Regions from separate parts of the Pseudomonas sp. BIGb0164 genome, predicted to be linked through region 3. Evidence: predicted binding sites of a transcription regulator. Region 3 holds the regulator's gene; each other region holds the start of a gene.
The links. Region 3 encodes sigma-54, which starts transcription at its own class of promoters, with help from an activator protein. Its sites were predicted from a motif close to ANTGGCATNNANNTTGCTNT; they were not measured.
Positions count from the first base shown of each region.

Region 1: a site for sigma-54 is predicted at 3,227-3,246, ahead of M2394_RS01235 (circularly permuted type 2 ATP-grasp protein). Genes of this name have one in related genera too.
Region 2: a site for sigma-54 is predicted at 1,562-1,581, ahead of M2394_RS15365 (circularly permuted type 2 ATP-grasp protein). Genes of this name have one in related genera too.
Region 4: a site for sigma-54 is predicted at 4,032-4,051, ahead of glnK (P-II family nitrogen regulator). Genes of this name have one in related genera too.

Region 1 covers NZ_JANUEA010000001.1:314,613-322,009, forward strand. Annotated here, with positions in the region: gene msrA (peptide-methionine (S)-S-oxide reductase MsrA) at 1-30, shown strand, start outside; gene M2394_RS01225 (nuclear transport factor 2 family protein) at 148-582, opposite strand; gene M2394_RS01230 (alpha-E domain-containing protein) at 691-1,641, opposite strand; gene M2394_RS01235 (circularly permuted type 2 ATP-grasp protein) at 1,645-3,054, opposite strand; gene M2394_RS01240 (hypothetical protein) at 3,461-4,006, shown strand; gene M2394_RS01245 (hypothetical protein) at 4,077-4,253, shown strand; gene M2394_RS01250 (hypothetical protein) at 4,264-4,392, shown strand; gene M2394_RS01255 (hypothetical protein) at 4,493-7,397, opposite strand, start outside.
Region 2 covers NZ_JANUEA010000005.1:241,706-249,102, forward strand. Annotated here, with positions in the region: gene M2394_RS15360 (alpha-E domain-containing protein) at 1-115, opposite strand, end outside; gene M2394_RS15365 (circularly permuted type 2 ATP-grasp protein) at 120-1,529, opposite strand; gene M2394_RS15370 (ribonuclease E inhibitor RraB) at 2,003-2,344, opposite strand; gene M2394_RS15375 (hypothetical protein) at 2,559-2,795, opposite strand; gene M2394_RS15380 (START domain-containing protein) at 2,899-3,504, opposite strand; gene M2394_RS15385 (YkgJ family cysteine cluster protein) at 3,546-3,800, opposite strand; gene M2394_RS15390 (translation initiation factor 2) at 3,963-4,454, opposite strand; gene M2394_RS15395 (PLP-dependent aminotransferase family protein) at 4,559-5,998, opposite strand; gene M2394_RS15400 (OmpA family protein) at 6,277-7,092, opposite strand; gene M2394_RS15405 (DUF4398 domain-containing protein) at 7,089-7,397, opposite strand, start outside.
Region 3 covers NZ_JANUEA010000002.1:616,392-623,788, forward strand. Annotated here, with positions in the region: gene lptB (LPS export ABC transporter ATP-binding protein) at 1-710, shown strand, start outside; gene M2394_RS06760 (RNA polymerase factor sigma-54) at 895-2,388, shown strand; gene hpf (ribosome hibernation-promoting factor, HPF/YfiA family) at 2,464-2,769, shown strand; gene ptsN (PTS IIA-like nitrogen regulatory protein PtsN) at 2,780-3,244, shown strand; gene rapZ (RNase adapter RapZ) at 3,247-4,104, shown strand; gene M2394_RS06780 (HPr family phosphocarrier protein) at 4,121-4,393, shown strand; gene M2394_RS06785 (ZIP family metal transporter) at 4,499-5,392, opposite strand; gene M2394_RS06790 (superoxide dismutase) at 5,425-6,036, opposite strand; gene M2394_RS06795 (hypothetical protein) at 6,038-6,481, opposite strand; gene M2394_RS06800 (lyase family protein) at 6,509-7,397, opposite strand, start outside.
Region 4 covers NZ_JANUEA010000003.1:440,996-448,392, forward strand. Annotated here, with positions in the region: gene xerC (tyrosine recombinase XerC) at 1-154, shown strand, start outside; gene M2394_RS09905 (HAD family hydrolase) at 151-846, shown strand; gene sutA (transcriptional regulator SutA) at 1,043-1,369, opposite strand; gene M2394_RS09915 (secondary thiamine-phosphate synthase enzyme YjbQ) at 1,473-1,898, opposite strand; gene M2394_RS09920 (ammonium transporter) at 2,110-3,450, opposite strand; gene glnK (P-II family nitrogen regulator) at 3,485-3,823, opposite strand; gene M2394_RS09930 (accessory factor UbiK family protein) at 4,246-4,506, shown strand; gene M2394_RS09935 (YifB family Mg chelatase-like AAA ATPase) at 4,702-6,198, shown strand; gene M2394_RS09940 (methyl-accepting chemotaxis protein) at 6,255-7,397, opposite strand, start outside.

The sequences.
Region 1 (7,397 bases), on a different contig from region 3:
GCCGAGCCGGTATTGGTAAAAAACCAATAACCACCACAAAACCACTGTGTGGGAGCGGGCTTGCTCGCGAATGCGATGTGTCAGATACATATGAATTGACTGACCCACCGCTTTCGCGAGCAAGCCCGCTCCCACAGTGGTCCTGTGTCAAGCCTGGGATTTAGCCTTGGCCAGGTACGGCGCCAGGCGTCGGCCCATTTCCTCACCCAAAGCCTGCAACCCGCTCAACGGACGGACCATTACTTCAAATTCGATGATCTGCCCTTGTTCGTTGAAACGGATCAGATCGATGCCCTTGAGCTGCTTGTCGCCCACCCGTGCGCTGAACTCCAGCACCACGCTCAGGCCATCGCCGGTCGCCAGTTCACGGTGGTAGGTGAAGTCTTCGAACACCTTGATCACGGTGTTGAGGATCATCGACACCACGGGCGCGCCAGCGTAGGGCGTGTGGGCCATGGGCGAGCGAAACACCGCGTCGGCGGCCAGCAGCTCGGGCAGGGACTTGAGGTCACGGGCGGCCAGCATGGCGTGCCAACGTTGCAAGGTGAGGGCAGCAGCGGGGGTGAGGGTCAGTTCGGACATGCTCTGTACCTGTTCTTATGGTGGGAAGGCGTTGCACCTGCCCAACATAAGAGCGGTATCAAAGGAGGGTCAATCACCCGAATTGACAGTTAAGTGACCCAATTGCACTCACACCACTTCCAGGTAAGAGCTGTGAATGGCCCTGGCCAGTTCGCGCACGGTGTCGATAAAGTCGGTGAGGCGGCTGTGCAGGCCGTCTTCGAGGATTTCGTCGATCCCGGTGTAGCGCAGCCGCGCTTCGAACTCGGCAGCCAGGCGTTGGGCGGTGCGCCCGTAGCTGCCGGGCAAGTCGGCGAGGATGTGGCTCAACTCCTCGATGCAGGCGTGCAATGAGCGTGGCACGTCACTGCGCAGCAACAGCAACTCAGACACCGACCGTGCATTCAACGCATTCGGGTACAGCTCGGTGTAGGCCTCGAATGACGATAACGCCCGCAGCAGCGCGCTCCACTGGTAATACCCGCGTGCCGACAGGTCGCTGACCTCTTCCGATTCTTCGCCAAACATCTCGTAGCGCGCATCGAGCAGGCGCAGGGTGTTGTCCGCTCGCTCGACAAAGGTGCCCAGGCGAATGAAGCGATAGGCGTCATTGCGCATGATGGTGCCGGAGGTGGCGCCGCGAAACAGGTGCGAGCGCTGCTTGACCCAGTCACAGAAGTGGCTGATGCCATGCCGCGCCAGGCCGCCGGCGGCGATGCTGCGCATTTCCAGCCAGGTGGCGTTGAGGTTTTCCCACATGTCGGCGGTGATGCGCCCGCGTACCGCGTGGGCGTTGCCCCGGGCGGCGCGCAGGCAGTTGTAGATGCTGGCGGGGTTTTCTTCGTCGAGGGCGAAGAAGTGCAGCATGCGTTCGGCGTCCAGCTGCTTGTGGCGTTCCAGGTAACTGTCCAGGGTGCCGCTGCTGAGCAACGACATCGCCAGCTCATCCAGGCCATCGCTGCGCCCTGCCTGGGGCATCAGCGACAGCGAATAACTGACTTCGAGCATGCGTGCCAGGTTCTCGGCACGCTCCAGGTAACGGGACATCCAGTACAGATCTGCGGCGGTTCTACTCAACATGATTCAGCCCTCCACCACCCAGGTGTCCTTGGTTCCGCCGCCCTGCGACGAGTTGACGATCAACGAGCCTTCCTTCAGCGCCACGCGGGTCAGGCCGCCCGGCACCAGGCGGGTTTCCTTGCCCGACAGCACGAAGGGCCGCAGGTCGATATGCCGGGGGGCGATGCCGTTTTCGACAAAGGTGGGGCAGGTGGACAGGCTCAGGGTCGGCTGGGCGATATACGCGTGGGGGCGCGCCTTGATGCGCTGGCGGAAGTCCTCGATCTCGGCCGCCGTGGACGCCGGGCCCACCAGCATGCCGTAGCCACCGGAGCCCTGGGTTTCCTTGACCACCAGTTCCGGCAGGTGGGCCAGCACATGGGACAGTTCATCGGGTTTGCGGCACTGGAACGTCGGTACGTTTTGCAGCACCGGCTCTTCGTCCAGGTAGAAGCGGATCATTTCCGGCACATACGGATAGATCGATTTGTCGTCGGCCACGCCGGTGCCGATGGCATTGGCCAGCACCACATTGCCCGCGCAATAGGCGGCGACCAGGCCGGGCACGCCGAGCATCGACTCGGGGTTGAACGCCAGCGGGTCGAGGAAGGCGTCGTCGATGCGCCGGTAGATCACGTCCACGGCCTTGGGGCCGTCGGTGGTGCGCATGAATACCTTGAGGTCTTGCACGAACAGGTCGGCGCCTTCCACCAGTTCCACGCCCATTTCCCGGGCGAGGAAGGCATGTTCGAAGAATGCGCTGTTGAAGCGCCCAGGCGTCAGCACCACCACGTTGGGGTTGTCCAGGCGGCTGGCGCTTTTCAGGGTCTTGAGCAGCAGGTTGGGGTAGTGGTCCACCGGCGCGATGCGTTGCTTGGCGAACACTTCGGGGAACAGGCGCATCATCATCTTGCGGTCTTCGAGCATGTAGCTCACGCCGCTGGGGGTGCGCAGGTTGTCTTCGAGCACGTAGTAGGTACCGTCGCCGTCGCGCACCAGGTCAACGCCCGAGATATGCGAGTAGATGTCGCGGTGCAGGTCCAGGCCGACCATGGCCTTCTGGTAGCCCTCGTTGCCCAGCACCTGGTCGGCAGGGATGATCCCAGCCTTGATGATGCGTTGGTCGTGGTAGATGTCGGCGAGGAACATGTTCAGTGCGTTGACGCGCTGGATGCAGCCACGTTCGATCACGGCCCATTCACTGGCGGGGATGCTGCGGGGGATGATGTCGAAGGGGATCAGGCGCTCGGTGTCTTGCTCGTCGCCATACAAGGTGAAGGTGATCCCGGCCCGATGGAACAGCAAATCGGCTTCGCGGCGCCTCTGGGCCAGCAGTTCCGGCGGCGTGTTGGCCAGCCAGCGGGAGAAATCCTGATAATGCGCGCGGCATACGCCTTGCGCGTCATTCATTTCGTCGAAGAAAGATCGAGCCATTCCAGTACCTTGTCAGTGCCCAGTGTTGCCGGGTGGCACTGCCGCTTTAAAAACCGCATTTTTTATGAGCCCGTGGCTGAGGGTGCCACTGGGCCTGGTCCTTACTTTCTTATGGGGTGGGCTCTGGGTCGGGGGGTAACGAATGCTCCTGTTTCCGGGCAGATGAATGGATAAAGCAATGCTTGTGCCGAAACCCTCAAAACACCCGACCTCTTTGTAGTGAGCGGGCTTGTCCCGCGCTGGAGTGCGCAGCGCTCCCGTTTTATGGGGTGGCGCTGCGCAGCCCGGCGCGAGCAAGCTCGCTCACTACAGTGCACTCCGTGCTCTCGATTGGTGCGCGAACAAACTTGAACTTCGCCCGGGCCCGTTTCTTCTAAGGGGATTCGAACCTGTGTGGAGCATGGCCGTGCCCAGAATCATTTCGCCCCATACGCCGGAGGCGGCGCTGACCGATCACAGCGAACACAACGCCAAGATCTTCGGCTCGCCCAAGGATCGCCTGGATTTCTACCGCCGCGAGATCCAGTACGAAACCACCATCCTGGCCAACCGCACCGACGCCTACCTCACGGCGCAATCGTTCCTGGTCATCGCGTTCGTGTCCGGCATGGGCAACCTCAACCCGGAGTGGGGCAAGTTGTTCACCCTGGTGGTGCCGGTGTTCCTGGTGATGCTCGGCATTCTCAGCTCATTGAACGCCTGGCCGGGGATTCGCGCGGCGTACGAAATCATCGACCACTGGCATTACAAGCAAAGTGAGCTGTTGCGTAGCGAGCCAGTGATGGGGCTGGCCTACGATGATTCGCCGCTGTTCTGTGAGACCGAGTCCTCCCACAAGGGCTACCGCAAGTCGCTGCTGTTTTCCATGCGTGCGCCGTGGCTGTTCATGGTGTTCTGGCTATTGCTGGGGGCTTACGCGTTCTACATCCAGGTAGACAACCCCGGTTCCTAGACAAATGGAACTTCGTCGCTGGGAACGTGACCTTAACTTTACGCAAGCAATAACGATGCAGAGGTAAACCATGAGCACGCACAAACAACCCGCGACGGGCGCAGACGCCCCCAAAGACCCGGCGCTGAACGCAGACCCCAAGGCCAAAGACCCCAAGGCGCGGGAAAACGACTACAGTCCAGACTTCAAGCCCGAGCGCGAGCCCAAGCCTGAAACCGATGCCGATATCGATACCCAAGGGGGTTAGGGAGACAGTCATGTCAGAAGAACTGGGAGAGGAATTAGAAGAGGAACTCAACGACCCGGGTAACGAAGACCCGGGGTCGTTGATGGATGATGCAGAGGTGCCGCTCTTAGAACCAGACGAAGCGGCGTGCGCGGATTGAGCGAGTGCCAGAGTTGTCCTTGGAACTCTGTGGTGTGGTGAGCGATTACTTGGCGGACGGCAACTTCTCGTTGTCGCCGCTTTAAGTTTACTGGCAGTCTTCAGGACGTAAAATGCCGCGGTTTGTAGTTGATGTTGACTAGTTCGGTAGAATGCGAACCGTCTGGACGGTCGATTGAAATTTGTATCGTTGCTCCGTCATTTTTTAAAATCTGTTGCGTCGTCTTGCGCGCGTTAAATTGGCTATACCTCAACTCTGCAAGCAACTGGACTTGATCCGGCGGCAGATTTGGGTGAAACCGTTTAACGTTTCCCACGAAGTTTTCATGAAGCACGTCCAACTTTTCCGGGGACGCATTCGCGTACACCGGTCCTTCAAAAGCTTTTACAGGTTTGTTGATTGCCGTCTGAAACTGCTGGGCAAACGATGAAGCTCCGCCATTTGCACCGTAACACGAAATAAGCCGCACATTATCGTAGTCTGCCGGGTTGATGCCTTTGGACTTGAGCAAACTGATGAGGCTCTTGGCGTCTTGAGGTTTGCCGTCTGCGTACAAAAAAGTGCCATTTTTCAAAAAATTATTGGCACTATCAGGCCCTTCACCGTGCGCAATGATATTAAGGCGTTTGACGCCTTTATAATTATCGACGTAAGTGTGCATGCCTGAACCTATGACTTTAATTTCTTGCATGGTGCCGCCAAGTTGGATGACGTTATCACGAGCAAGGCCTGCGCTTAACAAACTTGAATCTTTGCTGGCAAGCGAAGATGCGGTGCCCCTGAACTGCTCCAGTGGTTTTCCATACGCTTGGCTTGTGCGCGGATCATAGGCATGCCAATTACCGGTAGCCGGATCGTATTTCGCCAAGGATCCAACGTCCTGCGTCGTATTGATGGATTTGTAGGTGCCCTGCGCAATGTCCGGGTTTTTTACTACGTCCAACAGGTTGCCGCTGCGGTATGAGCCGCGTAAGTGTTTGAATCCGTTGTACGCCGCCCTCGGAACCCGCCGTACACCATTCACAACACCACGCGCCAGATTATCCACCCCATTCACCGGGTTGAGTGCGCCAACTGTGGCGCGCCCCAGGATCTTGAGGTTGTGCCCGACCCTGGCCAGGGCGCCAATCCCGCTTGCCGCTGCTTTCGCGCCTTTGACCGCTGTACCGAAGCCGACGAGGAAACCGAATATGTCCCACGACAGATCGCCCAAACCTTGGGCAATTTTGCCGTTCTGAAAATTGACGATGGCCGACCTGAACGGGATGAGGTTAAGGGCGATCTGCGCCGCTTTTTCGTGGATTGGCACTTCGGTATCAAAGGTTGTCAGGCCCCTGGCTGCCTTCTTCAGCCCGGGAATATCCATGTCATGGAGAACGGCGTCCGCAAGGTAGGCGGTCCTTGCGCTGCCGAAGCTATCGGGAATACCACTCGCGTTCGAGGATTCTTCCGTTAGCCCGGCTGGGTAATGGCCTTCAGGTTTGATTACTTTGTATTCGTAGAATGGACGGGATTCTTTGTAGTAGGGCTGGCCAGTCTTGAAATCAGCTTTGTCCGGCTGCCGAGTGATGCTGCCTTTCAGGCGGTCCAGTTGGTAAGTGTGGACTTGTCCATCGCGCTTGATCTTGATCAGCACACACCCTTCAATCTCTTTGTCGTATTCACTGGCAAGTTTGCCGCCCCATTCGAAATGGGTTTTCCTGGCAATGGTGATTTCTCCAAACTCAAAATTTTGACGGTCCGCCAAAGGCAGCTTCGCCACCATGTGTTTTACTTGCGCGGCGGTTGCAGTCCTGATCGCCTCGGAATAATCCGAGAATGCTGCATTGAACGCGTCGGATATCGACGGCAGTTGTTTGAGTTTTTGCAAAGCGTCATTGACGTCAAATGCACTGGACGAAGAGACCCAGGCACCCGGCCTGCCGTCATCGGGCAGGTCAGCCTGCCCTAATGTGAGCGTGCGTATCAGGTCTCTGCCCGTTTCCCCCCAGTTATCCGCAGAGCTTGGCGCGCCCAGGATGCCCCGGCCATCGATATACAGGTCCAGGATCGAGTAGGGCCCCGGGAAATAACGGTTGGAAGGCTCAACACGGATACATTTTTCTTCGAAGTGCTTCGGGGCCACGCCTGGCAAGGCCTTTTTCAGGCGCTCCAGTGCCATGTCCCTGGCTGTCGGCATCACGGCCGTGGAGGCGTGCGAAGCTTTCGCGAGTTCGCTGACCTGTGCTGCAAACGCCTTGCGCACGCTGCCCATTGCAGTCTCGGCTATCGGGTAGGGCAACCCGTTGGCAACGGCCCATTCCTTGAGCGCAGCGCTTTGGGCGACAAATTCAGTACGTTCGTCTTCGTCGGAGATGGGCGCGATGCTGGCCTGGGTCATGACTTGGGCGTAGCTCATCGTTGCGGTCGCCCCGGGGGCATTCGCTTCTATACGGGCGACGGCGGTGGAAAAACTGACCCAGCTGTGAGTGCCCAGGACCAGATCTTGCGGAATGTCCTTGACCAGAAATTCCGGTGCCCGGCTGGACAACATCAGCGTGGCTTGGATCTTGGCTTGTTCAGGTGATGATCCCTTTGCCAGTTCGTTGGTTAACTCATTCAACACTGCCGCAGCAGTCTTGCCCGAGTTCTGCGCGGACAACAGCGTATAACCCGCGATACGGGTTTGCGCCGCACCCGGAGCAGCCTCCGGCGATTCAGAGAGGTCCAGCGTCAGGGCCGCCAGCAACCAGTCATTGACACTGCCTTTGACCGAGCGCGCCTCAAACTGGGCCTGGATGGCCCGGCCCACGGCCTGTCCCTTGGGCGATTCGATCAAGCTATCAATCAAGCGCCTTGGATCACCGGTTCGCGCCGGATGGCCCTCCAGCAAATACTCCAGAACGCTGCTGGACGGTCGAAAATCAATATCGCCGACCTTGCCTTGAAGGATATCGCCTCTCAATTGTTGCTCGCTCGCGGCATCCAACGGCTCGGGCCATGCACGCGCGCCGCCGTAGTTACCG
Region 2 (7,397 bases), on a different contig from region 3:
CGTCCTGCGGCATCAACGACAGCGAATAGCTGACATCGAGCATGCGCGCGAGGTTTTCCGCACGCTCCAGGTACCGCGACATCCAGTACAGGTCGGAGGCAGTTCTACTCAACATGGCATCAGTCCTCCACCACCCAGGTGTCTTTGGTGCCGCCGCCCTGGGACGAGTTGACCACCAGCGAGCCTTCGCGCAGGGCCACGCGGGTCAGGCCGCCCGGCACCACGCGGGTTTCCTTGCCGGACAACACGAACGGGCGCAGGTCGATGTGGCGTGGCGCGATGCCGTTCTCGACAAAGGTCGGGCACGTGGACAAGCACAAGGTGGGCTGGGCGATATAGGCGTGGGGCTTGGCCTTGATGCGTGCACGAAAGGCTTCGATCTCCGCCGCCGTGGACGCTGGACCCACCAGCATGCCGTAGCCACCGGAGCCCTGGGTTTCCTTCACCACCAGGTTCGGCAGGTTGGCCAGCACATAGGACAGTTCGTCAGGCTTGCGGCATTGGAAGGTAGGAACGTTCTTCAGGATCGGCTCTTCGTCCAGGTAAAACCGGATCATCTCGGTGACGAAGGGGTACACCGACTTGTCATCCGCCACCCCGGTGCCAATGGCATTGGCCAGCACCACGTTGCCCGAGCGATACGCGGCGAGCAGGCCGGGCACGCCCAGCATCGACTCCGGGTTGAAGGCCAGCGGGTCGAGGAACGCGTCGTCAAGGCGACGGTAAATCACGTCCACGGCCTTGGGGCCGTCGGTGGTGCGCATGAACACGCGGTCATCGCGCACGAACAGGTCGGCGCCTTCCACCAGCTCCACGCCCATCTCCCGGGCAAGGAAGGCATGCTCGAAGAACGCGCTGTTGAAGCGGCCCGGGGTCAGCACCACCACGCTGGGGTTATCCAGGGGGCTTGAGCTTTTCAGGGTGTCGAGCAGCAGGTTGGGGTAATGGTCGATGGGCGCGATGCGCTGGGCAGCGAACAGCTCGGGGAACAGGCGCATCATCATCTTGCGGTCTTCGAGCATGTAGCTGACGCCGCTGGGGGTGCGCAGGTTGTCTTCCAGCACGTAGTAGGTGCCGTCGCCATCACGTACGAGATCGACCCCGGAAATGTGGGAATACAGATCGCGGTGAAGGTCCAGGCCCTGCATGGCCAACTGGTATTGCTCGTTGGCCAGCACCTGTTCGGCGGGGATGATCCCGGCCTTGATGATGCGTTGTTCGTGGTACAGGTCGGCAAGAAACATGTTCAGCGCCTTGACCCGTTGGATGCAGCCCCGCTCGACAACCCGCCATTCACTGGCCGGAATACTGCGTGGGATGGTGTCGAACGGAATCAGGCGCTCGGTGCCCTGCTCGTCCCCATAGAGCGTGAAGGTGATTCCGGCGCGGTGAAACAGCAAATCGGCTTCGCGCCGGCGCTGGGCCAGCAGTTCAGCCGGGGTTTCGGCCAACCATCGGGCGAACTCGCGGTAATGGGGGCGAACCTGCCCTGCCCCATCGTACATTTCGTCGTAATAAGTGCGGATCATGCCGTACTCCTTGTCACCCGGACGCAAGAACCATCGCAAGGCCCGTGCCAGCGGCATAAACACTTGAAAATCAGTGAGTTGAATTCATACGAGGCCCGTGTCGCACCGTCCTGGTGCGCAGAATGCCCGACGCCAGGCCGCACGCTTCATCGCAATGCGGGCTTTGGCTATCAACAGCATAGCCAGAGTTGATTTCACTGCCCGGCCAACCCTGCGGATAATCACCACCATCTGCTGAACAGGACTCGTCCTACAGCCTCAACCCATGCGCAATCGGTAACGTGGTGTTTCGTGTACCCACCGGCTCCTCCGGTCTTCCCTTTAGGCCACCCTTCTTAGGGTGGCTTTTTTTTTCGCCTCGAAAAATCGCCATCGCCGGCAAGGCGAGCTCCTACAGGGGTGGTGGTGACGGCACTGCACAAACAAAAACGGCCGACCCGAAGGTCAGCCGATACGCTGTGTTTCTCATACTGCTACATGGGTAACCCACGCACCTCCTGCTTGACGCCCCAGCCTTCGATGATCCCGCCCAGCGGCTCGACCACCGCCTCAAAGTCTTGCTCGAAGTCTCCTATGCCGTCGTAGGTCGCGAACATGATTTTGCTCAGTTCCAGGTACCAGGCGCCGTCATCGCGCGCACTGACCTGGGCATTCAGGGATTCCCCGCGAAACCGACCCGCCGCCCTGCGCGCCCGTTCCTCATCCGGAAAAATGGCGTAGAACTCGATGGGGTGGAAACGTGAGAAGTCGAAGCCGCCTTCTTTCATGCGGCGCAGAACGTTGGTGCTGATGTCTTCTTGATAGGCTGTGCTCATGAAAAGTGCTCCTCAAATTGATGGATAGACTTTCCGTGCTTCCCGAAGCCCGCGCCCTACTGGCGCGGGTGCTACGGCAAATAACAACACCGAGGGAAAACAAGCATGTAGCTGACAAGACCAGACCTTAGCGAATCATTCGCTGATCTCGATTGCAGAGTAGCGCGAAGCTATCACCTCCACCAGAGGCGCTTTAATGGCAGTCAGGGAATGTTCAGGCGGCAGGCGAGATGTCGAGGATCTGGATACTGTTCTGGTCTTTGAGGATCTTGACCGTCGGCTCGGGCTTGCGGCCTTCCAGGTCATTGAGGTCAAGCTCGGCCGCAACGGGCACCAGCTTGTTGCGAATCATGTGCGCAGCGTCTTCGAGGCTGGGCTTTTGTTCGCAGGTGAACTGCTCCACAGCCTTTACGCCGTGGTCATCAACGAAGGTAATTTGCCACGTTTGCATCGGTGCCTCCTCGATAAAGCCCGCGTGTGGGCTCACATCTATCTGGACCTTGGGGGTTCGCCAAACGTTCCACCCAAGGCCGGAGGCACCGGACCGGTAGCGCTTACTTCTCGGCGCGTTCCTTGAGGGCTTTCAAGGTGTTGAACGGCGCGTCCACCACGAACTTGTTGGCCAACCACGACGGCACGCTGCCGCCTGGCTCGGTGTGCACCTGATAAGTGACTTCGGTCTGGTTGTCGCCTTTGGGTACCAGCTTCCAGTAGCCGTCCACCTGGGCCACACGCACGTAGCCTTTGACTTCTGGCTGGTAGGTCGGCACTTCCAGCAGCTTGCGAGTCACGGTGCCATCAGCCGATTTGCTGGTGGTGATCTCCAGGATGGAATCGCGGTCGGTCACCGGGAACGGTGCCTTGAACTGGGTGTAGGTCCAGCTCTTGTCACCTTCGGTCTTCAGCAATTTCTGCGATTTGCACTCGTGGATCCAGGTGCAAGCGCCGACGGCGTCTTCCTGCAGGGCAACGATTTTTGCCACGGGTGCCTTTATCACGGTCACACCGCGATAGGCCTTGTACTTGGAGCCGGCAATTTCGCTCAGGGACACCTTGATACCGTCTTCGTCCTTGGCGACTTGCCAATCCTCAGCCTGGGCAGTGGCAGCAAACAACACCGTAACACCGCACAACACAGCCATTCGTTTCAGCGAACCCATTGTTGTATTCCTTATTGTTGAAGTTCCGATAGTAAAGCCCATCAAGCCGCCGTCATCTGCTCCCACCAGCCGATCAACCGGATGGCATCGGCCTGGTCGGTGCCACACACCTCAGGATCTGCCTTGAAATCACTGCACACCGCAGGGCGCTCCGGCTGGCCGAACAGCAGGCATAGCTGTTCGACCGACAAGTGCAGGCAACGCTCCCCCGCAGGTTTGCCCTGGGGCATTCCCGGCAGCGGTGAACTGATGGAGGGGGCGATGCAGCAAGCGCCACAGCCTTCACGGCATTTCATGACCAGCAGGTCCTCGACGACTCAATGTGGATGGCCGGGCTAGAGTACGCCCTTAAACAGCCGTTTTAAAATGGTCTAACAGGGGTTTTTCGCACAAAACAAACGTGACTGACCAGTCTGCGACAGATGGTCGAGGGTCGGGGTCACCTTCAGGGGAACAGTTTACTGCTTGAATTCGAAATCCAGCGCGGCGCCTTCCACCTCACGCCGTTCTTCGTTACGCAGTTGCAGCTTCATCTCGTTGCTGAGCAGACGGCCGTTGATCTGGAACGCGCTGTTGTCGGACGGCTTCTCGCCGAACATGGGCGGCAACAACGGCACACTCTTGGGCTTGGGCATGGTGCCAATCGGCTGCAAGTGCCTGACCATGTCCGAAGGCAGCGAAAGGTCCAACTGTGCGGGTGGCAGTTGGGTCTGGGCCACTTCATGGGCCGATTTGGACTTGCTGGCGATCGGCGCACGCTTTTTGATCGTCGCCGCCTTCTTCTTGACTGCCGGGGCTTTTTTCGCCGGGGCCGGTTTTTTCGCGGGGGTCTTCTGCTGGCTAGTGGCGGCGGGCTTGCTGTCCGTCACGGGGGTTGCCGCCAGCACCGTGCCGACGTTGCACAGGCTTAGCAGGCCAATCACCACAGCAGCGCGGAAAATAGAAGTCATATCGCCAACAGCATTAACGGCAGAGGGCCATATGCTCGCTTGTTGTGCGCGGCATGACAAGCGTGCTGATCAGCCAGCGAGCGGTACTGTCCCCAATGCACGCCTCAAAAACCCGCTGCAGTTTCCTGGCACAACTGGCTGGCAAGCATGCCCAGTGTCATCAGCGCGCGCTCTGCCTCACGGTTCCACGGGGTGCCGCAGTTGAGGCGGATACAGTGGTTGAACTGTTCCGTATTACTGAATATCACCCCCGGCGCAATGCTGATGCCCTGCTGCAGGGCGCGCACGTGCAATTCCTGGGTATTGACCCGCCCCGGCAAACTGACCCACAAGATAAAGCCCCCCGTCGGACGGGTCATTTGCGTGCCTTCCGGGAAATACTGCTGCACCGCCAGCTGAAACGCGCTGAGGTTCTTGCGGTATTCCTGGCGGATGTAGCGCAGGTGCCGGTCATAGCCACCGTTTTCCAGGTACGCCGCAACGCCCATCTGGGTCACGCTGCACGCCGAATGGGTACTGAACATCTGCAAACGCTGGATTTCCTGCTGGTATTTGCCGGCGATCATCCAGCCGATGCGCACACCGGGGGACAAGGTCTTGGAAAAGCTTGAACAGTAGATCACCCGATCCAGGCGGTCGTAGGCTTTGAGCGCCTTGGTGCGGCCCAGCTCGAACATCAGCTCGCCGTAGATATCGTCCTCGACGATCTGGATATCAAAGTCCGACGCCAGGCGCAGCAGTTGCTTCTGGCGCTCCTCGGGCATGGTCGCGCCCAGCGGGTTGCTCAAGCGCGTGGTCAGCACCAGGGCCTTGATCGACCATTGGTTGGCAGCCAATTGCAGGGCTTCCAGACTCATGCCGGTGGCCGGGTCGCTGGGGATCTCGATGACTTTAAGGCCCAACAGGTCGGCCAGTTGCAGCAAACCGTAATAGGTCGGTGACTCGGCGGCGATCAGGTCGCCAGGGCGTGTGAGCACACGCAGCGACATCTGCAACGCATCGACACAGCCGTGGGTGATCACCACTTCGGAAGGGTCCACCACCACGCCGGCGTCGCGCATGCGAATCGCGACCTGGCGGCGCAGCGGCTCGAAGCCAGGGCTGAACATGTAGCTGAATGCCCGTGGGCTCTGGAAGCGCGTGACCTTGGCCAACTGCTGATGCAGTGCCCGCACGGGCAGGTAGTCGACACTCGGCACAGCCGCGCCCAGCGGGAACACCCCTTCGCGGCGCGACTCGACCAATACCTGCTGGATGATGCTGCTGCGGGTGACCAACCCCGGGCGCTCGACCCGTGCGATGTCCGGCGTAGGGGCCGTCAGCGCGGGGGTCTGGTGCACGTAGTAGCCCGATTGCGGCCGCGCCCGGATCAGCCCCTGGTCTTCCAGGTTGGCGTAGGCCTGCAATACCGTCGCATGGCTCACATTGAGCTGGGAGCTCATCTTGCGCACCGAAGGCACGCGCTCCCCCGGTTGATAGACACCGCGCCGGATATCCTCAGCCAGTTGCTGGGCGATACGTTGGTAAAGCAACAGATTGGTCATGACGCAGCACTCGATTTCACGGGTATTTTATTTTTGTGTGAAACATACCGGCACAGTTTAGAAGTGTACGGGGACAGTTGCCACAATAGTCGAGCGCGGGCGGGAGTGACAGTAAAAACTGTAAGGGTGGTTGAACAGAATCGCAGGCATAAAAAAACCGATCAATGATCGGTTCACAGAGAGCTGTAGGAGCTGGCTTGCCAGCGATGGCATCACCGCTGTTTACCTGACACACCGAGGTGCCTGAATCGCCGGCAAGCCGGCTCCTACAAGAGACTTTAGCGGGCGGCGCCGAGTTGGCCTTTTTCGTCGGAGAAGACGATCTCGACCCGACGGTTCTGCGCCCTGCCCCGCTCGGAAGCGTTGGCCTCCACCGGGTACTGGTCGCCGTACCCCTGGACTTCGATACGCTGCTCATCGATGCCCAGGTCCATCAACACATCGGCCACCGATTGCGCACGGTCGCGGGACAGTTTCAGGTTTTCCTGCTCGCCACCGGTGTTGTCGGTGTAGCCCTCGATGCGCACTGTGCGCTTGGGGTTCAGTTGCAGGAACTGCACGATTTTCAGCACGGTGCGGTTGGCGGAGTTTTCCAGCTCGGCTTCACCGGTGTCGAACAGCACATCGCCCAGGGTCATCACCAGGCCGCGGTCGGTCTGGGTAGTGGTCAGGCTGGCGATTTGCTGCTCCAGCCACTTGCCCTGCTGCTGCACACTGGCCAGCTTGTTTTCACGCAGGGCCAATTGCAGGCGCTGGCGCTCCAGTTCGAGCTTGACGCCGCGCTCGGCGTTGAGCGCCTGCTCAGTGTGTTCACGGGCGATGGCACTGTAGCGCTGGCTCAGGTAGGCGTAGTGCACCACGTCGGCGCCGCTGCCCCAGTAGCTGGACAAACGGTCGGCGCGGGCGAGGGACTCGCCGGCCCGGATGATGTCCTTGGGCGCAAAGCGCAGCACATTGGCGTCTTCCTTGACCTTCTGGAAGTCATTGCTGGCCAGTTGCAACGCCTGTTCGCTGTTGGGCTGGTTGGCACAACCGCCCAATACCGCGCTGCCCAGCAGCAACACACAGCTCAAACCACGGATCAACGGGCTCATTGGGCTTCTCCCAACTGCAATTGCTTGCGCAGGCGGGTGATGCGCGTGTTGAGCACATTCAGTTGTTCCTGGCTCTTGCGGGTCAGCACCTGGGCTTCGGCCAGGCGTGCGTCCAGCTCGGCCTGTTCGGCACGCATGCGCGCGTGTTTGTAGGACTGATCGGCCATGTCGGCCTTGGCCCGGGCGAATTTGTCTTCAGCCAGTTTCAGTTCAGGCGATTCATCAGTACTGGCGCCCACCGCACTGGCTTGTTCCAAGGCCTGCTGGGTGAGGCGAATTTGTTCATTCGGTGCCGGATCGGTTGC
Region 3 (7,397 bases):
CCCAGCATCTGGCCAAGGCCTACAAAAGCCGTCAGGTCGTGCGCGACGTCAGCCTGTCGATCGACAGCGGCCAGATCGTCGGCCTGCTCGGCCCCAACGGTGCCGGCAAGACCACCTGTTTCTACATGATCGTCGGCCTGGTCCAGGCAGATCAGGGCCGCGTACTGATCGACGACCTGGATGTCAGCCACCAGCCGATGCACGGTCGTGCTCGCGCCGGTATCGGCTATCTTCCCCAGGAAGCGTCGATCTTCCGCAAACTGTCGGTTTCGGACAACATCATGGCGATCCTGGAGACCCGCAAGGAACTCGACCGTGACGGCCGCCGCAAGGAGCTGGAAAGCCTGCTGCAGGAATTCCATATCAACCACATCCGCGACAACCTGGGCATGAGCCTGTCCGGTGGCGAGCGTCGCCGTGTGGAAATCGCCCGCGCATTGGCCACCGCGCCGAAGTTCATCCTGCTGGACGAACCGTTCGCCGGCGTCGACCCGATTTCGGTGGGCGATATCAAACAGATCATCCACCACCTCAAGGCCAAGGGGATCGGCGTACTGATCACTGACCACAACGTTCGCGAGACCCTCGATATCTGTGAAACCGCTTATATCGTCAACGATGGCCAATTGATCGCCGAAGGCGACTCCGCCACCATCCTGGCCAACGAACTGGTCAAGGAAGTGTACCTGGGCCACGAGTTCCGCCTGTAAGCGTCGCGGTGTCAGGCCGAACGCCAGCGCGCGCGGGAGTCAATAAAAACCTCAGTTTTTTTATTGTTACCGCGCTCTAGGCAAAGCCCCCGATATCAGGCATATAATTTGCTTATGTTTGGCGCTCACGCGCCCTGTCGTGGATGGCGCATTGCGCCGGCGAATAAGGTGTTAAGCCCCTGCCATGAAACCATCGCTAGTCCTGAGAATGGGCCAGCAGCTGACGATGACACCGCAGCTGCAACAGGCCATCCGCCTGCTCCAATTGTCGACCCTGGACCTGCAACAGGAAATCCAGGAGGCCCTGGAGTCCAATCCGATGCTCGAACGCCAGGAAGAAGGCGACGACTTCGACAATGCAGACCCGCTGGCTGACAACATCGAGCAAAAACCCAATTCCGACGTGCAGGAACCCTCCTATCAGGAAACCGCCCCGACGGTGGACAACCTGGAGGACGGCGAATGGAACGAACGCATTCCCAACGAGCTTCCCGTGGACACGGCCTGGGAAGACGTCTACCAGACCAGTGCCAGCAGCCTGCCAAGCAATGACGATGACGAGTGGGACTTTACCACCCGCACGTCCGCCGGCGAGAGCCTGCAGAGCCATCTGCTGTGGCAACTGAACCTGGCACCGATGTCCGACACCGATCGCCTGATCGCCGTCACCCTGATCGACTGCATCAATAACCAGGGCTACCTGGACGAAACCCTTGAGGAAATCCTTGAGGCATTCGACCCGGAACTGGACATTGAGCTGGACGAGATCGAAGCCGTCCTGCACCGAATCCAGCAATTCGAACCGGCCGGCATTGGCGCCCGGACCCTCAGCGAGTGCCTGCTGCTGCAATTGCGCCAACTTCCGGCCAAGACGCCTTGGCTTGCCGAGGCCCAGCGCCTGGTCAATGACTACATCGACCTGCTGGGCAGCCGCGACTACAGCCAGCTCATGCGCCGCATGAAGCTCAAGGAAGACGACCTGCGCCAGGTCATCGAGCTGGTCCAGAGCCTCAACCCACGCCCCGGTTCGCAGATCGAGTCCAGCGAAGCTGAATACGTCGTCCCTGACGTGATCGTACGCAAGGACAACGAGCGCTGGCTGGTGGAGCTTAACCAGGAGTCGGTACCACGCTTGCGCGTCAACCCGCAGTACGCCGGTTTTGTACGTCGTGCCGACACCAGCGCCGACAACACCTTCATGCGCAACCAGTTGCAGGAAGCGCGCTGGTTCATCAAGAGCCTGCAAAGCCGCAACGAAACCCTGATGAAAGTCGCCACCCAGATCGTCGAGCACCAGCGCGGCTTCCTGGAATACGGCGACGAGGCGATGAAGCCGCTGGTGCTGCATGACATCGCCGAAGCAGTGGGCATGCATGAATCGACGATCTCCCGGGTGACCACGCAGAAATTCATGCATACCCCACGGGGTATTTATGAACTGAAATACTTTTTCTCCAGCCACGTCAGCACCTCCGAAGGCGGCGAATGCTCGTCCACGGCGATCCGCGCGATCATCAAAAAACTGGTTGCCGCTGAAAATCAGAAAAAGCCATTGAGTGACAGTAAGATCGCTGGTTTACTGGAGGCACAAGGCATTCAGGTCGCCCGTCGAACCGTCGCCAAGTACCGCGAGTCCCTCGGGATCGCGCCTTCCAGCGAGCGTAAGCGTTTGATGTGACGGGCGGGCCACAGCGTTCCAGTGGCAGGCACCCCGGCCTGCCGCTTTATGCACTGGCAACGAAGGAGAAGCTGTATGCAAGTCAACATCAGTGGACACCAGCTGGAAGTCACCAAACCCCTGCGTGAATACACCGAAAGCAAGCTGAACAAGCTGGCAGGGCATTTTGACAAGATCACCAACGTGCAGGTCATCATGGAGGTCGATAAGCTCAAGCAGAAAATCGAGGCCACCCTGCACGTACCGAATGCAAAGCTCGTCGCCAATGCGGAGCATGAAGACATGTACGCGGCGATCGACTCGCTCTACGACAAGCTGGACCGCCAACTCATAAAGCATAAGGAAAAGAATCTGCACCTGATGCAAGGTACAGGTCGTTAACTCTCCCCCCATGATCCGACTTGAAACCATCCTGACCCCCGGCCGTTCCCTCGTGAACGTGCCGGGCGGCAGCAAGAAAAAAGCCCTCGAACAAATTGCCAACCTGATCGCGCGCGAAGTGCCGGATCTGGAGATGCAAGATGTCTTCGACGCGCTGATTGCCCGTGAAAAACTCGGCTCCACCGGTTTTGGCAACGGCATCGCCATCCCCCACTGCCGTCTCAAGGGTTGCGAAACACCTGTCAGTGCCCTGCTGCACCTAGAAGCTCCCATCGATTTCGACGCCATCGACGGCGCCCCGGTCGACCTGCTGTTTGTCCTGCTGGTCCCGCAAGCCGCCACCGATGCGCACCTGGAACTGCTTCGGCAGATCGCCAGCATGCTTGACCGCAAGGACGTACGCGACAAACTGCGCGGCGCCAGCAGCAATGAGGCGCTTTATCAGGTTGTCCTGGATGAACAGAACGGGCAGTAATCATGCGTTTGATCATCGTCAGCGGCCGCTCCGGCTCGGGTAAAAGCACCGCCCTCAATGTCCTTGAGGACAACGGCTTTTATTGCATCGACAACCTGCCGGCCGGCCTGCTGCCGGAGCTGGCGGAACGCGCACTGATCCACACCGAGCTGGCCCAGCCCCTGGTTGCCGTTTCGATTGATGCCCGCAACCTGCCCAGCCACCTTGAGCGTTTTCCGCAACTGCTCGAGGAGGTCAGGGCCAAGCATATTCATTGTGATGTGCTGTACCTGGACGCCGACGAAGAAACCCTGCTCAAGCGCTTTTCCGAGACCCGCCGACGTCACCCCCTCAGCAGCCCCCATCGCTCCCTGGCAGAAGCCATCGAGGATGAAACCAAGTTGCTGGGCCCGATCATTGACCTCGCCGACCTCAAGATCAACACCACCAGCCTCAATCTGTATCAGTTGCGCGATGCCATCAAGCTGCGCCTGCTCAACCAACCGGAACCTGGCACGGCGTTTCTCGTGGAGTCGTTCGGCTTCAAGCGCGGCATGCCGGTGGACGCCGACCTGGTGTTCGATGTGCGCTGCCTGCCCAACCCTTACTGGAAGCCGGAACTGCGCGAACAATCCGGGCTGGACTTGCCTGTAGCCGAATACCTGGCCGCGCAGCCGGATGTTGAAGAGATGTTCCAGGATATCTCCAGCTACCTGCTCAAATGGCTACCCCGCTTTGCCGCGAGCAATCGCGCGTACGTCACCATTGCCATCGGCTGCACCGGTGGTCACCACCGCTCCGTCTACCTGACCGAGCGCCTGGGCCAGGTGCTGCAACAAACCCTCAAGAACGTCCAGGTCCGCCACCGCGACCTTAGCTGAAAGGAACACCTGCGCGATGCCCGCTCTGGAAATTGAAATCATCAACAAGCTAGGCCTGCACGCCCGTGCCTCAGCCAAATTCGTCGGCGTGGCCGGGCAGTTTCCTTGCCAGATCCGCGCCGGTCGCACACCGGAATCGATGGTCGACGGCAAGAGCATCATGGCCATGATGATGCTGGCAGCCGGCAAGGGCACCAAGATTCACCTGAAGACGGAAGGCGAACAGGAAGACGAAGCCATGGCTGCACTGGTGGCGTTGATCAACAACTACTTCGACGAAGGCGAATAGCCCCATCCCTTGTAGAAGCCCGGCTTGCCCGGCGATGAGGCCTTTGAGTCAGGTGTTGGACCTGAGGACGCCATCGCCGGCAAGCCGGGCCCCTACAGAAGCGATTTATCCCAAGGCCGTGTCCATCACCATCATCAAGCAGAAGCCGATGCACAGCCCCAGGCTGGCGAGCTTTTCGTGACCATTGCGCCGCGACTCCGGGATGACCTCGTGGGTCACGACCAACAGCATCGCACCCGCCGCCAACGCCAACCCAAGCGGCAACAGCACTTCGGCCAGGCTGACCAGCCAGGCGCAAAGCACCGCGAATACCGGCTCCACCAAGCCTGACGCTGCGCCGATCAAGAACGCCTTGACCCGCGACATCCCCGCGCCGGCCAATACCAATGCAATCACCAGACCTTCGGGTACATCCTGCAAGGCGATGCCCATGGCCAGGCTGTCGGCATCTGGCATGCCACCGCCTGCGGAGACGCCCACGGCCATGCCTTCGGGAATATTGTGGGCAATGATGGCAAACACGAACAACCAGATACGTGGAGGAATCACAGGCTTATCCGGTGTGCCCACCAACATTTCCGGGCTCGCACCGGAGACCTTGCGGTCGACCAGGTACAGCCCGAAGGCGCCCAGCATGATGCCGAAGCTGATCAACCCACTGGCGCCCCAAGGCGAGAGCCCCAGGGTTTCAGCGGCGGCAATGCCCGGCACGATCAACGAAAACGCGGTCGCAGCCAGCATCACACCCGCCCCAAACCCCAATAAGGTATCGCTGAGTGCGACGGGCATCCGGCGAATCACCAACACCGGCACCGCGCCCAATGCGGTGCCGAGCGCGCAAATCGCCCCGCCCTGCAACGCCCGCAGGATGCGCGGTTCGAGGTCCAGCCAGGCCAGCCCGTGAGCCACCAGCAATGCAGTACCTGCCAACAGCAGCAGCGAGCCAAACGCATAACGAAACATTCGCCCGCTGCTGATCGCCAGTGTTTCAGTGCCCATAGTCGGCCTTAGATCTTGTTATTGGATGAATATCAGGCCAATGCGGCCTGGTAGCGTGCGGCGACTTCCGGCCAGTTGATGACGCTGTAGAAGGCGTTGATGTATTCGGGGCGGCGGTTCTGGTAGAGCAGGTAATAGGCGTGCTCCCAGACATCCAACCCCAAGATCGGCGTGTTGCCGCTCATCAACGGGCTGTCCTGGTTGCCGCTGCTTTCCACCACCAATGTCTTTTGCGGGGTGACGCTCAGCCACGCCCAACCGCTGCCGAAACGAGTCAGCGCGGCCTTGGTGAATGCTTCCTTGAAGCTGTCAAAACCACCCAATTGCTCATCGATGGCCTTGCCCAACGCGCCCTCTGGCTTGCCGCCGCCTTTTGGCGACATCACGGCCCAAAACAGTGAATGATTGGCATGGCCACCGCCTTGGTTGATGACCGCAGCCCGCAGTTTTTCCGGTAATTGCTGCACGCTGGACACCAGCCTCTCTACCGGCCAACCCGCAAACTCGGTGCCCTCGACCGCCGCGTTGAGGTTGTTGATGTAGGTCTGGTGATGCTTGGTGTAGTGAATCTCCATGGTTTGCGCATCGATATGCGGCTCAAGGGCGTCATAGGCGTAGGGCAAGGCTGGCAACGTGTAAGTCATCTCAATGGGCTCCGTAATAAGGACTGTGGCGGGTCGACGCATCCGTTTGCGCCGCAGTGCCGCCCAGCAAGCGGTGGGTACGAGGGTACTCACCGTGATCGCTGATGAAATTCAACAGCTCGACATAGGTCTTGCTGCTCTGGCGCAAGGCCGCTTCGCGCAGTTGCGGGCTCAGCCGTGGGTCCTGCATGGTCTGGAGCAGGCGTTGGTGAATAGCGCACAGGTATTCCGCGCTCTCCTCCGGCTGGTTCAGGCGCAAATGCAGGTCCGCCAGGTTGTGATGGGAAATGACGCAAGCCGCCACTGCTTCGTCGGCATCCGCCCAACGCTCGAATAACACTTGAGCCAGGGCCAAGGCTTGCAAATAAGCTTCCCGAGCGTCGACCAACTCGCCCGCCATAAAGCAGCGATTGGCCCGTTCGATCGTGCGTTTCCAGTGCTCCATGGTGAGCCTCCAAAGCAGGGTCGGTGGTTACACGCCGCCAGCCGTGAGCTTTTCCGGGTCCAGCAGGACCTCCAGTTGGCTACGGGGCAAGTCGGTGTGCTCGAGGGCGACATCAATCACCGGGCGGCCTTGCTGATAGGCCTTCTTGGCGATTTCAGCGGCCTTTTGGTAACCGATGATCGGGTTGAGTGCAGTGACCAGGATCGGGTTGCGCGACAAGGCTTCTTTCAGCTTGCCTTCGTTGACCTTGAAGCTCGCAATGGCCTTGTCTGCCAGCAAACGGCTGGAATTGGCGAGCAACTCGAGGCTGCCGAGCAGGTTTTGGGCGATGATCGGCAACATCACGTTGAGCTCGAAGTTGCCTGACTGGCCGGCCACGGTAATCACGGTGTCGTTGCCGATGACTTGTGCGGCCACCATGGCGGTCGCTTCCGGAATCACCGGGTTGACCTTGCCGGGCATGATCGAAGAGCCAGGCTGCAGGCCCTCCAGCTCGATTTCGCCCAGGCCCGCCAGAGGACCGGAGTTCATCCAGCGCAGGTCATTGGCGATTTTCATCAACGAGACTGCCGTGGCTTTCAGTTGACCGGATACGGCAACGGCGGTGTCCTGGGAGCCAATCAGTGCAAACAGGTTTTTGCCCGGGGTGAATGTCACGCCGGTGAGATGGCTCAGTTGCTGACTGAAGCGCGCGGCGAACTCAGGGTGCGCGTTGATCCCGGTGCCCACTGCCGTGCCACCTTGAGCCAATGCCTGCAGGCTTGGCAGCAAATCCTGCAAATGGCCGATATTGGCCTTCAATTGCTGCGCCCAGCCGTTGAGCACCTGGCTCATGCGCACCGGCATCGCATCCATCAGGTGGGTGCGGCCGGTCTTGATGAACGGATGAACCTCTTCGGCCTTCTGCTCGATCACC
Region 4 (7,397 bases), on a different contig from region 3:
ATCGTCTCAGGACCTGCGCGCAGTGCAGGAACTGCTCGGCCACTCCGACATCAAGACCACGCAGATCTACACCCATCTGGACTTCCAACACCTGGCAACGGTGTACGACAGCGCCCATCCACGGGCCAAACGCATCAAGGGCGGCGACTCATGAGTATCAAGCTGATCACCTTCGACCTGGACGACACGCTCTGGGACAACGTACCGGTCATCATCAGCGCCGAAGCGTCGATGCGCGAATGGCTGGCGGTTAACGCGTCCAAGGTCGGCGACTTGCCTCTGGAGCATTTCGCCAGCCTGCGCCAGCAAGTGCTGGAGCGTCATCCCGAGCTCAAACACCGCATCAGCATCTTGCGGCATCGCGTGTTGATGCATGCGTTCGAAGAGGCCGGATATGCACAACCACAAGCTACGGAAATGGCGGATGTGTGTTTTGAAGCGTTCATTCATGCGCGCCATCAACTCACCCCGTTCCCCGAAGCCGAGCCCATGCTCCAGGCCCTGCGCCAGCACTTCCTGCTGGGGGTGATCACCAACGGCAACGCCGATGTGCAACGCGTTGGCCTGGCCGAATACTTCCACTTTGCCTTGCGTGCCGAAGACATCGGCATTGCCAAGCCGGATGCGCGGTTGTTTCAGGAGGCGTTGCAACGTGGCGGCGTGGACGCGAGCCAGGCGGTGCATATTGGCGATCATCCGGGAGATGACATCGCCGGGGCACAGCAGGCGGGGCTGCGGGCGGTGTGGTTCAACCCGACGGGTAAGGTGTGGGACGCGGATAAGCGCCCGGATGCAGAAATCCGCAGCTTGAACGAGCTGCCGCCACTGCTGCGCAACTGGCAGTAACACCAGCGATCAAAATGTGGGAGCGGGCTTGCTCGCGAATGCGGTGTATCAGTACCAGATGAGCTGGCTGACCCACCGCATTCGCGAGCAAGCCCGCTCCCACATTAGATTCACAGTGACTTGTAGAAAAACTTATTCCAGGCATGAAAAAGCCCGCAGCGACGGCGGGCTCTTTCCTACAAGCAGGTGGCTGACCTCAGATAGGTCGGCTGCCGTACTTGTTATCCGGCTTCTTCGGTGGATCTGCCACCACGTTGGCCTCGACTTCCTGCACTTTGCCGCCTTTGGCGAGGAATTCTTCCATCGCACGGGCCAGCGCATCGCGCTCTTTGTTCTTGGCTTCAACGCTCGGCAGTTCGTCTACCGACACAGCAGCCTTGGCTTTGCCTTTGGCGGCTGGAGCAGGTACATCATCGCCACCGTCGTCGTCAGCAACGTCTTCCGCCGCCGCTTCAAGACCTTCTTCGGTGTCGTCTTCGTCACCTACTTCGAGTTCGTCGTTTTCCAGATCATCGTCGCTCATGTTCTACCTCATGACTTGCGAAAAGCAGATTAGTTATAGCCCAGCTTCACCAACTGTCGAAGGCTGCCGGAAAAAAATCAACATCCACTGGATTTCCAGTGGCTTATGCCTCTTCACCGTGCAAGGTGACGAGGACTTTACGAGCACCGCCATGATCACGGTGCTCGCCCAGATAAACACCTTGCCAGGTCCCCATCGCCAAGCGGCCGGCCTTGACCGGCAAACTCAGCTGGCAGCCCAGGAGACTGGCCTTGAAGTGCGCCGGCAGGTCATCCGGACCTTCGTCGTTGTGTTCGAATCCGGCGCGGCCTTGCGGCACCAGCGAATTGAAGTAACGCTCGAAGTCACGGCGAACCGCCGGATCGGCATTCTCGTTGACGGTCAACGAGGCCGAGGTGTGCTGCAGCCACAGGTGCAAAAGCCCCACACGACAGGCCTTCAATTCAGGCAAGCCGGCCAGCAACTCATCGGTCACCAAGTGAAAGCCCCGGGGCTTTGCCCGCAGGGTAATCAGGGTCTGTTGCCACATACAGTTCTCCGCCCATCGGCGCGCATTCTAGCGCGCTCTGGGAAAAAACAAAGTGTCGAATACGCCTACATGCCTGTAAGACATTCGCATGCTCAAAAGTGCCGCGTGCGCCCCATCACAAACTCGACGCAAAAACCGGTACAGCGCCCTATGACTGACAAACACCAGACAAAAAAATGCCCGGCAAGCCGGGCATCTTTTTTTCGCGTACTTACAAGTTGTAGCCGCGTTCGTTGTGTTGCGCCAGGTCGAGGCCAACCGCCTCTTCTTCTTCGGTAACCCGCAGACCCATCACGGCATCCAGCACCTTGAGGATGATGAAGGTCACGATGGCCGTGTAGATCACGGTGAAGCCGACGCCTTTGCACTGGATCCAGACTTGCGCCGCGATGTCAGTGGTGGCCGCGTTGAAGCCGCCCAGCGAAGGGGCAGCGAACACGCCGGTCAGGATCGCGCCGAGGATACCGCCGATGCCGTGCACGCCGAAGGCGTCCAGGGAGTCGTCGTAGCCCAGTTTGCGTTTCAGGGTAGTGGCGCAGAAGAAGCACACCACGCCCGCTGCCAGGCCGATCACCAGGGCGCCCATCGGGCCCACGGTGCCAGCGGCCGGAGTGATTGCGACCAGGCCAGCCACGACACCCGAGGCGATGCCCAGTGCGCTTGGCTTACCGTGGGTGACCCACTCGGCGAACATCCAGCCCAGGGCCGCAGCAGCGGTCGCGATCTGGGTAACCAGCATCGCCATGCCGGCAGTGCCGTTAGCCGCCGCAGCGGAACCGGCGTTGAAGCCGAACCAGCCGACCCACAGCATCGCCGCGCCCACCAGGGTGTAACCCAGGTTGTGCGGTGCCATTGGCGTGGTCGGGAAACCTTTGCGCTTGCCCAGTACCAGGCACGCCACCAGGCCAGCCACACCGGCGTTGATGTGCACCACGGTGCCGCCAGCGAAGTCCAGCACGCCCCAGTCGCCCAGCAACGAACCCGGACCGCCCCATACCATGTGGGCAATCGGCGCGTAGACCAGGGTGAACCAGACGCCCATGAAGATCAGCATCGCGGAGAACTTCATGCGCTCGGCGAAAGCACCGACGATCAGCGCAGGGGTGATGATGGCGAAGGTCATCTGGAAGGTGACGAACACCGCTTCAGGGAACAGCGCCGCAGGGCCGGTGATGCTTGCCGGGGTGACGCCCGACAGGAACAACTTGGACAGGCCGCCCACGAAGGAGTTGAAGTTGACGACGCCTGCTTCCATGCCGGTGGTGTCGAACGCCATGCTGTAGCCGTAGACGAACCACAGAATGGTGATCAGGCCGGTGATGGCGAAGCACTGCATCATCACGGACAGAATGTTTTTGGAGCGAACCATGCCGCCGTAGAACAGCGCCAGGCCCGGAATGGTCATGAACAGTACCAGCGCGGTGGATGTGAGCATCCACGCGGTGTCGCCGGAATTGAGGACTGGAGCAGGGGCTGGATCCGCCGCCAATGCCAGGGCCGGCATTACGAGGGACAACAGGGCTCCTAGCCCTGCGAATTTACGCAGAGTCATATTGTTTTCTCCTGGGGCGTTGGGGTTTGGCGGCTTAGATTGCGTCGGTATCGGTTTCGCCGGTACGGATGCGAATAGCCTGTTCCAGATTGACCACGAAGATCTTGCCGTCACCGATCTTGCCGGTGTTGGCGGCCTTGGTTATCGCCTCGATAACCCGGTCAAGATCCTTGTCGTCAATGGCGACATCAATCTTCACCTTCGGCAGGAAATCGACCACGTATTCCGCGCCGCGATACAGCTCGGTGTGACCCTTCTGCCGACCGAAGCCTTTGACCTCAGTAACGGTAATGCCCTGCACGCCGATCTCGGACAACGACTCGCGTACATCGTCCAACTTGAACGGCTTGATGATGGCAGTGACTAGCTTCATGAAAACTCTCTCCCGAATTGGTGGACTTGCCCCAGGAAAACAAACCCGTCTCAAGTCTAAGCGCAGTGCCTGGCTTTGTAACGCGTCGTCGCCTCGGCATTTGCCTTTGCGACGCCAGCGAACCACTGGTGACGAAACCTGTACCCCTGATCCGTCGGCGCACTGCATTCGTCACAGCGACTGCATCAGTGCATGGGTCATGATCGTCTAAGCAGAAACCTTGCCAGCTCCGTAAAAATCACTGAAATCAGTCCTTTGCCCACTTATGCCCACCTCCGGGGCTTTTTCGCGGCGGCAATGCGCACAAAAACAGTGCGCCACTGCCCGCCCCACTGCGCGAAAAGCGTGCGCGCCCGCCCGTGAAAAAGACTATAGACGGTGCGTGGTACACTGCTGGCCAACAGTTTTCCGGAATATTTCCCATGCTCGCGCCCAAAGACCTCCTCGACGCCCTGAGCGGCCACGCCTCTCGCCTGTTCAGCGGCGACACCCCGCTGCCCCGCAACGAAATCGAAAGCCAGTTCAAGGCGCTGCTGCAAAGCGGCTTCAGCAAACTCGACCTGGTCAGCCGGGAAGAGTTTGATAGCCAGATGGTCGTGCTGGCCCGTACGCGTGCACGGCTGGAGAGCCTGGAGGCGAAGGTGGCAGAGCTGGAAGCACGGCTGACACCGCCCACTGAATAACGCCGCCCTCTGTAGGAGCTGGCTTGCCAGCGATGAGGCCCTCAGGCTCAACACCTGCCTCCAGGTCGCCATCGCCGGCAAGCCGGCTCCTACAGGTTACCGATACGTTCTGTAAAACCTCCCCCGCCTCGCTCTCTCCCACCTCGTCTACCCTTGAAAAACCGCAGGAAGCGGCCCTCCATTCAAGGAACGAGCATGTCCCTCGCCATCGTCCACAGCCGCGCCCAAATCGGCGTTGAAGCCCCTGCCGTCACCGTCGAAGTGCACATGGCCAACGGCCTGCCATCCCTGACCCTGGTCGGCCTGCCCGAAACCGCCGTCAAGGAGAGCAAAGACCGCGTACGCAGCGCGATCCTCAACAGCGCACTGCAATACCCCGCCCGCCGTATCACCCTCAACCTCGCGCCCGCCGACCTGCCCAAGGACGGCGGGCGTTTTGATCTGGCGATTGCCCTGGGGATTCTCGCGGCCAGCGTGCAGGTGCCGTCGTTGATGCTCGACGATGTGGAATGCCTGGGGGAACTTGCGCTGTCGGGCGAGGTGCGCGCAGTGAAGGGAGTGTTGCCAGCTGCGCTGGCGGCACGCAAGGCCGGGCGCACCGTGATAGTGCCCCGGGCGAATGCCGAGGAGGCGTGCCTGGCGGCGGGGTTGAAGGTGATCGCGGCGGACCATCTGCTGCAAGTGGTGGCGCACCTCAATGGGCATCAGCCCATCGAGCCCTACACATCTGATGGTTTGCAGTACCTGAACAAACCTTACCCGGACTTGAGCGAAGTCCAGGGTCAACTGGCAGCCAAGCGTGCGCTGCTGATCGCGGCGGCGGGCGCGCATAACCTGCTGTTGAGCGGGCCACCCGGTACGGGCAAGACCTTGCTCGCCAGCCGCCTGCCGGGCCTGCTGCCACCGCTGAGTGAACAGGAAGCCCTGGAAGTCGCGGCAATTCAGTCCGTCGTCAGCCTGGCTCCCTTGAGCCACTGGCCTCATAGGCCATTTCGTCAGCCCCACCATTCGGCGTCCGGCCCGGCCTTGGTGGGGGGCGGGTCGAAGCCGCAGCCGGGGGAGATCACACTGGCCCATCACGGTGTGCTGTTCCTGGATGAACTGCCGGAGTTCGATCGCAAGGTGCTTGAGGTGCTGCGTGAACCCCTGGAGTCGGGGCACATCGTGATTTCCCGCGCTCGCGACCGGGTGAGTTTCCCGGCACGCTTCCAGCTGGTGGCGGCCATGAACCCCTGCCCTTGCGGCTACCTGGGCGAACCCAGTGGGCGCTGCCGCTGCACACCGGAACAGATACAACGCTACCGCAACAAGCTCTCCGGGCCGCTGCTGGACCGCATCGACCTGCACCTGACCGTTGCACGGGAAAGCACAGCGCTGAACCCGACACCGCAGGCCGGCGACGATACCGCCAGTGCATCCAAGCAGGTCTGCGCAGCCCGTGAACGCCAGCAACGGCGCCAGGGTTGTGCCAATGCCTTTCTGGACCTACCGGGGTTACGCCAGCACTGCCAGCTGTCGAAGGTCGATGAAGGCTGGCTGGAGACCGCCTGCGAGCGGCTGACCTTGTCCCTGCGGGCGGCTCACAGGCTGCTGAAAGTAGCGCGGACCCTGGCCGACCTTGAGCAGACAGACGCAATCGCACGCCATCACCTGCAAGAGGCCCTGCAATATCGGCCGGCAGCCATCACCTGAGCGCAACACCTACCAGGGTAGGAGCCGGCTTGCCGGCGCCTACAGGGGGCGGGGTGTCAGCGGAAGCGGTCGACCTCTTGGCGCAAGCCCGCCGCCAGGGTTTCCAGTTCCTTGGCGGTGATCGCCAGGTTCGACACCACTTCACGCTGTTCGCTGTTGGCCAGCGCAATGCTTTGCAGGTTGCTGCTGAGCACGTTCGCGGTGCTGCTCTGTTCCTGGGTAGCGGTGGTGATCGCCGCAAATTGCTGACCGGCCGAGCGGCTTTGCTCGTCGATGCGCGCCAGGGCCGAAGCCACGTCGGCGTTACGCGACAGGCCTTCTTGCATCAACACATTGCCGCGCTCCATGGTGCTGATGGCGTTGCCGGTTTCCTGCTGGATGCTCTGGATCATCCCGGAGATTTCATCAGTGGCCTCACGGGTACGCGACGCCAGGTTGCGCACCTCGTCGGCGACCACCGCGAAACCACGGCCTTGCTCGCCGGCCCGTGCAGCTTCGATGGCGGCGTTGAGCGCCAACAGGTTGGTCTGCTCGGCAATCGAGGTGATCACTCCCACAATCCCGCCGATTTCCTGGGAGCGTTGGCCCAAGGTGTTGATCACCGTGGCCGTGCTGTTCAGTGCCGTGGCGATATGTTCCAGCGACGACGAGGCTTCTTGCATCGAGGTGCGACCGATGCGGGTCTGCTGGGCATTTTCCTGGGCCAGGCGTTCGGTGTTGCCCATGTTGTCGGCAATGTTCAGCGAGGTGGCACTGAACTCTTCCACTGCGCCGGCCATGCTGGTGATCTCGCCGGACTGCTGTTCCATGCCTTCATAAGCGCCACCGGACAACCCGGACAAGGCCTGTGCCCGGCTGTTGACCTCTTCGGCCGCCTTGCGGATGTGCGAGACCATGGTCGACAAGGCTTCACCCATCTGGTTGAAGCTGCGCGCCAACTGGCCGATTTCGTCATGGCTGGCCACGTTCAAGCGTGCGCTCAAATCGCCGGCGCCCAGGGCTTCGGCCTGGCGCACCAGGTCACTCAACGGCTGCAGTTTGCTGCGCAGCAGCCAGACCGCCGCGCCGACCGCCAGCAGCATTGCCAGCACGCTGCCGATCACCAGGCGAATACCTACCGCCCAAGTGACTGCGCGGATCTCGGACTTCGGCATGCTCGCCACCACCGACCACGGGCCGCCTTCGAACGGCACCGAGAC